DNA from 2 places in the Dermacoccus sp. PE3 genome. Region 1 is predicted to be linked to the other one. Evidence: riboswitches for the same ligand, from Rfam matches in the RefSeq annotation. Region 1 holds a riboswitch; the other holds the start of a gene.
The links. A riboswitch is a leader RNA that binds a small molecule or an ion and turns the genes downstream of it on or off. The one in region 1 is predicted to bind S-adenosylmethionine.

Region 1 (3,932 bases):
GAGGAGTGAGGTGATCATCGAGTTGACGAAGCTCGACTTACCGGCACCGGTGGCACCGGCGACGAGCATGTGCGGCATCTTCGCGAGGTTGGCCACGACGTAGCCACCCTCGACGTCCTTACCGACACCCATGACCATCGGGTGGTGATTGTTGCGGGCCGCCTGGCTGCGCAGCACGTCACCGAGGCTGACAAGTTCCTTGTCGGCGTTCGGGATCTCGATACCGATGGCCTTCTTGCCCGGGATGGGCGACAGGATGCGCACGTCGGCGCTGGCCACGGCGTAGGCGATGTTCTTGCTCAGACCCGTGACGCGGTCAACCTTCACGCCGGGGCCGAGCTCGACCTCGTAACGCGTGACCGTCGGGCCGCGGGTGAAACCGGAGACAACGGCGTCGATGCCGAACTGGTCGAGCACCTCGGTGAGCGCGTCGACGACGCGGTCGTTCGCGGCCGAACGCTCCTTGGGCGGCGTGCCCTCCTCGAGGAGGGTCGACTCGGGCAGCGTGTACGTGATGTCGCCGGCGAGGGCGAGCTGCTCGACGCGCTGTGGGAGCTGCTCCGTCGGCTGAGCCTCGACCTGACGTTGAGGCACCTCGGCGGCCGGGCGCTGCGCCGTCTCCTGGCGGGCTGCGGCGGCCTTGGGCGATTCGCCCGGACGCTGCTTGGAGCCACCGGCCGTCTCGACGGTGGCGGTGTCGGCCTCGTCCGTGGTGGCCGGGCGTGACGTGGTCGCACGCGAGCCGCGGGCCCGAGCCAGGGCTGCCGCGCCGGCCGACGTGGCGCGCTCGCCCTCGTCGGCGGAGCCGTCCGCCGGGTCGCCGCCTTCGATCGTGTCGATGTCGTAGATCTGCTGCTCGCCGCGCTGACGACCGAGGGTCTTGCGCGAGCCACGCCCGCGACCGCGCGGACCGCGGCCGACGACCTCTGCTGCCTGCTCGTACGGCTCGTCGCCGTGGTGCACGTCGGCGGCGCGGCGGGGTGCTCCGCCGCGCGCACGGTTGCCGATGTCGGCGCCGTGCAGGTCGTCGGCGACGGCGTCGCGCTGGGCGTAGTCGCGCTCCTCGGTCGGAGCGTGACCGCCGAAGATCGTGGCCTCAACCTCACGCAGACGCTGAGGGATGCGGTTGACCGGCGTGCGCGTCAGCACGAGGAAACCGAAGAACGACACGAGGCCGAGGATGACGCCGGCGCCCCAGAGCGTCAGGCCTGCGGCCAGCGGGCCACCGGAGATGACGCCGAGCACTCCGCCGGCGTCACGCACGGCGTCGACGTCACCCGCGGCCGGGCGTCCGCCGACGAGGTGAGCGATACCGGTGGAGCCGAGGGCGAGGATGCCGAGACCGATCGACATGCGGTGGGTGGGCTGGTGGCCGCGCGGGTGGCGGAACATGTGCAGACCCATGCCGATGAACACGACAGGCAGGACGTAGGCGATGACACCGAACGTTCCCGCGGCGACGGCGTGGACGATGTCACCGAACATGCCGGGCAGGTTCCACCACTCGCGCGCCGCGACAACGATGCCGAGGGCGAGGAGGAAGAAGCCGATGCCGTCGCGACGGTGCTCCGGCTCGAGTTCGGCGGCGCTGGCGCCGACACGACGCACGGCGCCTCCGGCGACGTGGGAAACCCCCATCCAGGCGCCACGAGCGGCACGGCTGGAGGCCGACGGGCCCTGCTGAGCCGAGCTCGAACCGCGCCCCTTGCCGGGCGCGCTCTTGGAGGGCGCCTGCTTGCGGGGCGCGTTCTTCGCCGGGGTGGTGCGGGCGCGCGAGGAGGTGGTGCTCCGACTGTTCGGGGCACTCTTCTTCGCTACGAGAACGCTGTCGTTCGGGGGTGTTTTCCGTGTCGCCACCCGGCCAGATTACGGGAGAAGGCGCGCAGTTCTTCGGCCCCACGCCGGGGACCTCGCGACGATCTGGCGGCCCCGAGGGGCGGCGTGAACAGCGAGTCGCATCTCACCATCCGGGCGACCTCGGGCACATTCGTGGACGGTTCGAGGAGTCGCGTGTCACGGTGTTGCCTGGTCACGAGTTCCAGCGCACAGCCCCGGCTTGCTGGACGGCAACCCTCCACCGCGGTGGGGTGCTCCGGGTGACGACCTGGCTGCGTGCGACCGCACGCAGCAAGTGCGGGTTCGCGACGCTTCTCGTCGGGCGGACCCCTGACGAAGGAGTCTCCTCATGAGTTCTGTCCTTTCGACGCTCGCTGCGACCCGTCAGCCGAAGTCGTTGCCCGCTTCCCTCTCTGCTGTTCGGGCGAGCGCCCGGGCCACCCCTGCAACCGTCTCGGACGGCGTCGGTGTGCCGACCTTGCACCACACGGTTGTCGAGTTCGCGAACCTCGATCACGGTGCCACTGCTCCGGCCCTCGTGGGCGTTGCCGAGGCTGCGGAGCGCATCCTGCGCACCTACGGCTCGGTTCATCGCGGGGCGGGGTACGCCTCGCGTCTGACGACCGGCTGGTTCGAGGAGGCGCGTTCGGAGGTGGCGCACTTCGTCGGTCTCGGCGAGGACAGCCACGTCGTCTTCACGCGCAACACCACGGATGCGCTGGCTCTGCTCGCCCACGTCCTGCCCGACAACGCTCAGGTCTTCGTCTTCGAATCCGTGCACCACGCGGCGCTCCTCCCCTGGCCCGCCGAGCGCACGACGCGACTGTCGGTGCCGTCCTCCCCCGAGGCTGCGATCGCCACCGTCGACGCCGCGCTCTCCCGCTTCCGCGCGACGTCGGATGCGCCCGCGCTCGTCGTCATCACGGGCGCGTGCAACGTGACCGGGGAGATCTGGCCGATCGGTGAACTGGCCGCCGTCGCGCGCTCCCACGGGGCACGGTCGGTCGTCGATGCGGCGCAGCTGGCTCCGCACCGCGTCATCGACGTCGCCGCGTGGGGCGTCGACTACGTCGCGTTCTCGGGTCACAAGATGTATGCCCCGTACGGCGCCGGCGTTCTCGCGGGTCGCGCAGACTGGCTTGATGCAGCCGATCCGTACCTTCCGGCCGGCGGTGCGAGCAAGCGGGTGACAACGGACGACGTCGTGTGGTCCGAGGGCCCGGCACGGCACGAGGGCGGCACGCCGAACGCCGTCGGCGCTATCGCTCTCGCGGCGGCCGCGGCGAAGCTGCGCGCTCACCGTCACGCGATCGAGAACCACGAGCACCGCGTTCACGGCATCATCCGCGACGGCTTGAGCGCGCTGCCAGGTGTGGAGATTCTTCACGTGCTCGGCTCCGACGAGGAGCCTGTCGACGGTGTCGGCGTCACGACGTTCACGGTCGACGGGTACGATCCGACGCTCGTGGCTCAGGTGCTCGCGGACGAGCACGGCATTGCGGTGCGCGACGGCCGCTTCTGTGCGCATCTGTTGTGTGACAAGCGGCTCGGCAAGGGCGCTACGGCGGTGCGCGCCTCTATCGGCCTCGCGACGACGGTGGAGCATGCGCACCGTCTCGTCGCGGCGGTGCGTGCGCTCGTGGAGCGCGGGCCGGCGTTCGAGTACGTGCACACGCCGGGCATCGGCTGGGCACCGGTGGGTGACGAGCGGGATCTGAGCGAGCCCCGCCCCTGGTGACGGACGGCTCGGGCCGCCGGTTCTGGGGACCGGCGGCCCGAGTCATTCGCAATGGCCTTGCCCGGAGGGTGCCCGGAAGGAGTGCCGAGAAGGGCACCAACACGCCCGGTTGCCCGGGCCCGCGTCCGACCGTCAAGTGACTACCCAGACGCCGCCATGGCTTGGCGGGCGGAAATTGCGCCGACCACGGGCTGGTGACAGCCATACGAAAGCTGCCCACCCCGAGAAGTGGACGGCCGTGTGTCGCACCGAGACAGGCCCGCCAGGGCCTGGCCGGAAGGCGCACCGAACAATGCAGCGGTGTGGTTTCACGCGCAGGGAAGGCCGAGCTTGCGAGGCCCAACCCTGCGCGCGAACA
Region 2 (3,932 bases), 280 kb from region 1:
GGGCAGTTCCCGGCGTGGCTCGCACCGGTTCAGGTGCTCGGGGTTCCGGTCGCGGAGGAGTACTACGACTACCTCGGCGAGGTGGGTGAGAAGCTGCGTCGGGCCGGCGTACGCGTCGAGATCGACACGAGCGACGACCGCTTCCCGAAGAAGATCCGCAACGCCTCGAAGTCGAAAGCGCCGTTCATCCTCATCGCCGGCGAGGAGGACCGCGACAACGGAGCCGTGAGCTTCCGTTACCGCGACGGCTCGCAGAAGAACGGCGTGCCGGTCGACGAGGCCGTGGCCGAGATCGCCGCGTACATCGCCTCGCGCAACAACACGTCGCCCACGGCGGCCGAGGCACCTGCCGAGGCCTGATCCACATACGACGAAGCCGCCGCCCCGATTTGGGGTGGCGGCTTCGTCGTAGTCTCCGCGGTGCGGGCGATCAGGCGGAGGCAGCCTTCGCGGCTGCGAAGCCCTTGTCGAGGTCGGCGATGATGTCGTTCGCGTTCTCGATGCCGACCGACAGGCGCACGAGGCCGGGCGTGACGCCGGCGCCGCGGCGGTCGTCGTCACTGCCCTGGCTGTGCGTCGTCGTCGCCGGGTGGATGGCGAGCGAGCGGACGTCACCGATGTTGGCCACGTGCGAGTGCAGCTCGAGGGCGTCGACGAACGCCTTGCCCGCGTCGATGCCGCCGGCGATCTCGAAGGAGAACACTGCACCGGAACCGGTGGGCAGGTAGCGGTCGGCCAGCTCCTTGTACGGGCTGTCGTCCTTCGAGGCGTAGAAGACCTTTTCGACCTGCGCGTGCTCGCTCAGGTAAGCGACGACCTTCTTAGCGTTCTCCACGTGACGCTCGACGCGCAGCGACAGCGTCTCGAGGCCCTGGGCGATGAGGAAGGCGTTGAACGGCGACACGGCGGAGCCGAGGTCGCGCAGCAGTTCGACGCGCGCCTTGAGAATGAATGCGAGGTTCGCGCCGAGCGCCGAACCGACGCCGAGATCGCGGGCGAAGACGAGGCCGTGGTAGCTCTCGCTCGGCTCGTTGAACTGCGGGAACTTCTCCGGCTCCTTGGCGTAGTCGAACGTTCCGGCGTCCACGAGCACGCCGGCGATCGACGTGCCGTGGCCGCCGAGGTACTTCGTCGCCGAGTGGATGACGACGTCCGCGCCGTGCTCGATCGGGCGCAGCAGGTACGGCGTCGCGACGGTGTTGTCGACGAACAGCGGCAGGCCGGCGTCGTGGGCGACAGCGGCAACACCCGCGACGTCGAGGACCTTCTGGTCGGGGTTGCTCAGCGTCTCACCGAAGAGGAGCTTGGTGTTCGGTCGGATGGCGTTCTTCCACGCGTCGAGGTCACCGATGTCCTCGACGAAGGTGGTCTCCACACCGAGACGCTTGAGCGTGTACTTGAGCAGGTTGTACGTACCGCCGTAGAGAGCGGCCGACGCGACGACGTGGTCGCCTGCCTGCGCGACGTTGAGGATGGCGAACGTCGTCGCGGCCTGGCCGGAGGCCAGCAGCAGGGCGCCGACGCCACCCTCGAGCGCCGCGATGCGCTCCTCGACGGCCTGCGACGTCGGGTTGCCGATGCGGGTGTAGATGGGGCCGAGGTCGGACAGGCCGAAGCGGTTGGCCGCCGTCTCGGCGGAGTCGAAGACGAACGAGGTCGTCTGGTAGATCGGCAGCGCGCGCGATCCGGTGTCCCCGTCCGGCACCTGGCCGGCGTGGATCTGCTTGGTCTCGAAAGCCCAGTCCTGAGCGCTCATGACAACTCCTCGAAAGGTCGCTACCCGTGCGCGAACCTCGCACGCGGGGTGCGCCGGAAGCTCTGCTTCCGCGCTTGCCCGGGCGTATCCGACGCCGGGCCAGGTCGTCACCCGGAGCACCCCGCCGCGGTGGGAGGGTTGCCGGCCAGCAAACCGGGGTTTGACGCTGGCGCTCGTGACCTGGTCCGAGGATATCCCGGGCGGTATCGAGGGGCGGGACTCGTGTCTCACATCGTGGTTTGCCGTGCGGCGCGGGGCGTTTGCCGAAGGGTCAAGCCGTGGTTGACTGGCGCCATGACGATCACCATCGCCCGGGCCAGGCGTGACGACGCCTTCGCCTGTGCAGCGCTTCGGTTGCGCTCGGACCTCGAGGAGGGGCACCCGAATCGGGCCGGTTTCGTGACCGAGTACGCGGACGACTTCCTCTCGGCCTTCGACGAGGTACCCACGTGGATCGCCACCCGTTCCGACGGCACCGTCGTCGGCATCGTGCAGTGCGCCCTCGTCCACCGGATGCCGACGCTCGCGCGCGGCGCCAAGCCGTGGTTGTACGTCGCGTTCGTCTTCGTCGTGCCCGACGAGCGTGGCGCGGGACTCGGCGAACGCATGCTCCGCACCGTCGACGCCTGGGCGGACGCGCGCGGCGTCGAGCGGATGCTGCTCAACACGCGTCCGAAGGCGCGCCCGTTGTACGAGCGTCTCGGATTCGGTGCCCCGGAGGAGCGACACATGCACCGCGACGCACCGTTCGCGGCCACGAAGGAGCAGCGATGAGCGACATCATCTGGGCCCTCGACCAGCGCGAGCGCTGCATCGCCTGCCCGTCGAAGCCGGCGGCGAACGCCGTCGTGCTCTACCTCGGTGAGGACGGCTCGCTGCCGCGCGAGAGCGTCGGATCGCTGGCCGAACGTGGCGTCATGGCCGCGGGCGTCGTGTGGGCGGGTGTGACAGCGGAACTCACCGACGACGACTGGCTCGACCTCGAGGACGCCGCAAGCGGCCTCGGCGGACTCGCGAGCGCCGTCGCCGTCGTGGGTGAAGGCGATGCCGCAGCCGTCGCACAGAAAGTGGCAGAGCGCGTGGGCGGCCTGGCCCACGCGGGCGCTGCGAGCGACGAGCGGCTCGTGGAGAAACTCGCCGAGATCGCTCCGGTCTGACCCGGCGCGCGGGTTTCCCTAGGATGGGGCGCATGGTCACGCAGAACGAGGACTTCACTCCCGAGCACGCCGAGTCCGAGCACGACTTCGCGGGGGAGCCCGACGGGTTCGGCCGACTGTGGACGCCTCACCGCATGGCCTACATCGAGGCCGACCGCCCCTCGAGGGACGCCGGCGACGGCTGTCCGTTCTGCGCGGCGCCGGGCAAGGACGACGCCGAGGGCCTCATCGTGCACCGCGGTGAGCACTGCTTCGTCGTGATGAACCTCTTCCCGTACAACCCGGGCCACCTGCTCGTGTGCCCCTACCGTCACGTGCCGCACTACATCGACCTCACGGACGCGGAGACCGAGGAGTTCACGAAGCTGACGAAGCAGGGCATTCGCGCGCTCAAGGCGGCGTCGAACCCGGCCGGATTCAACCTCGGCATGAACCAGGGCGATGTCGCGGGCGCCGGCGTGGCTGCGCACCTGCATCAGCACATCGTGCCCCGCTGGGGTGGCGACATGAACTTCATGCCGATCGTCGGCCAGACGAAGGCTCTCCCGGTGCTTCTCGAGGACAGCCGTCAGCGCATCGCGGCGTCCTGGCCAACCGACTGACGGCCTCGACCTCGCGGGGCGTGCGGCTCGTGAACGCGGGGTGAGATGTGACTCGTCCGGCGCGGCGCGCACCTCGGCTCGACGTATCGAACCGCTACAGTTGAGTCACCATGCTGAACAAGTACGCGCGCGCCTTCTTCTCCGCGATCTTCCGCCCCCTGGCGCAGCTGCTCCTGCGCCTCGGCATCAGCCCTGACGTCGTCACGATCGTCGGCACGCTCGGTGTCTCGTTCGGCGCGCTGTGGTTCTACCCGCGCGGCGAGTTCCTCGTCGGCACGCTGTTCATCACGGCCTTCGTCTTCTCCGACATGCTCGACGGCAACATGGCCCGCCTGTCGGGTCGCTCGTCGGTGTGGGGCGCCTACCTCGACTCCACGCTCGACCGCGTCGGTGACGCCGCCATCTTCGGTGGCCTCG

Region 2: linked by a shared signal. The riboswitch ahead of AA983_RS07385 (bifunctional o-acetylhomoserine/o-acetylserine sulfhydrylase) and the one ahead of AA983_RS06175 (aminotransferase class V-fold PLP-dependent enzyme) in region 1 are both predicted to bind S-adenosylmethionine.

Annotation. Positions count from the first base shown of each region.
Region 1 covers NZ_LDCM01000002.1:142,081-146,012, reverse strand. The annotation lists gene AA983_RS06185 (DNA translocase FtsK) at 1-1,638, opposite strand, end outside; SAM riboswitch class IV at 2,028-2,140, shown strand; gene AA983_RS06175 (aminotransferase class V-fold PLP-dependent enzyme) at 2,186-3,574, shown strand.
Region 2 covers NZ_LDCM01000002.1:423,254-427,185, forward strand. The annotation lists gene thrS (threonine--tRNA ligase) at 1-360, shown strand, start outside; gene AA983_RS07385 (bifunctional o-acetylhomoserine/o-acetylserine sulfhydrylase) at 431-1,756, opposite strand; SAM riboswitch class IV at 1,822-1,937, opposite strand; gene AA983_RS07390 (GNAT family N-acetyltransferase) at 2,051-2,530, shown strand; gene AA983_RS07395 (hypothetical protein) at 2,527-2,913, shown strand; gene AA983_RS07400 (HIT domain-containing protein) at 2,946-3,515, shown strand; gene pgsA (phosphatidylinositol phosphate synthase) at 3,626-3,932, shown strand, end outside.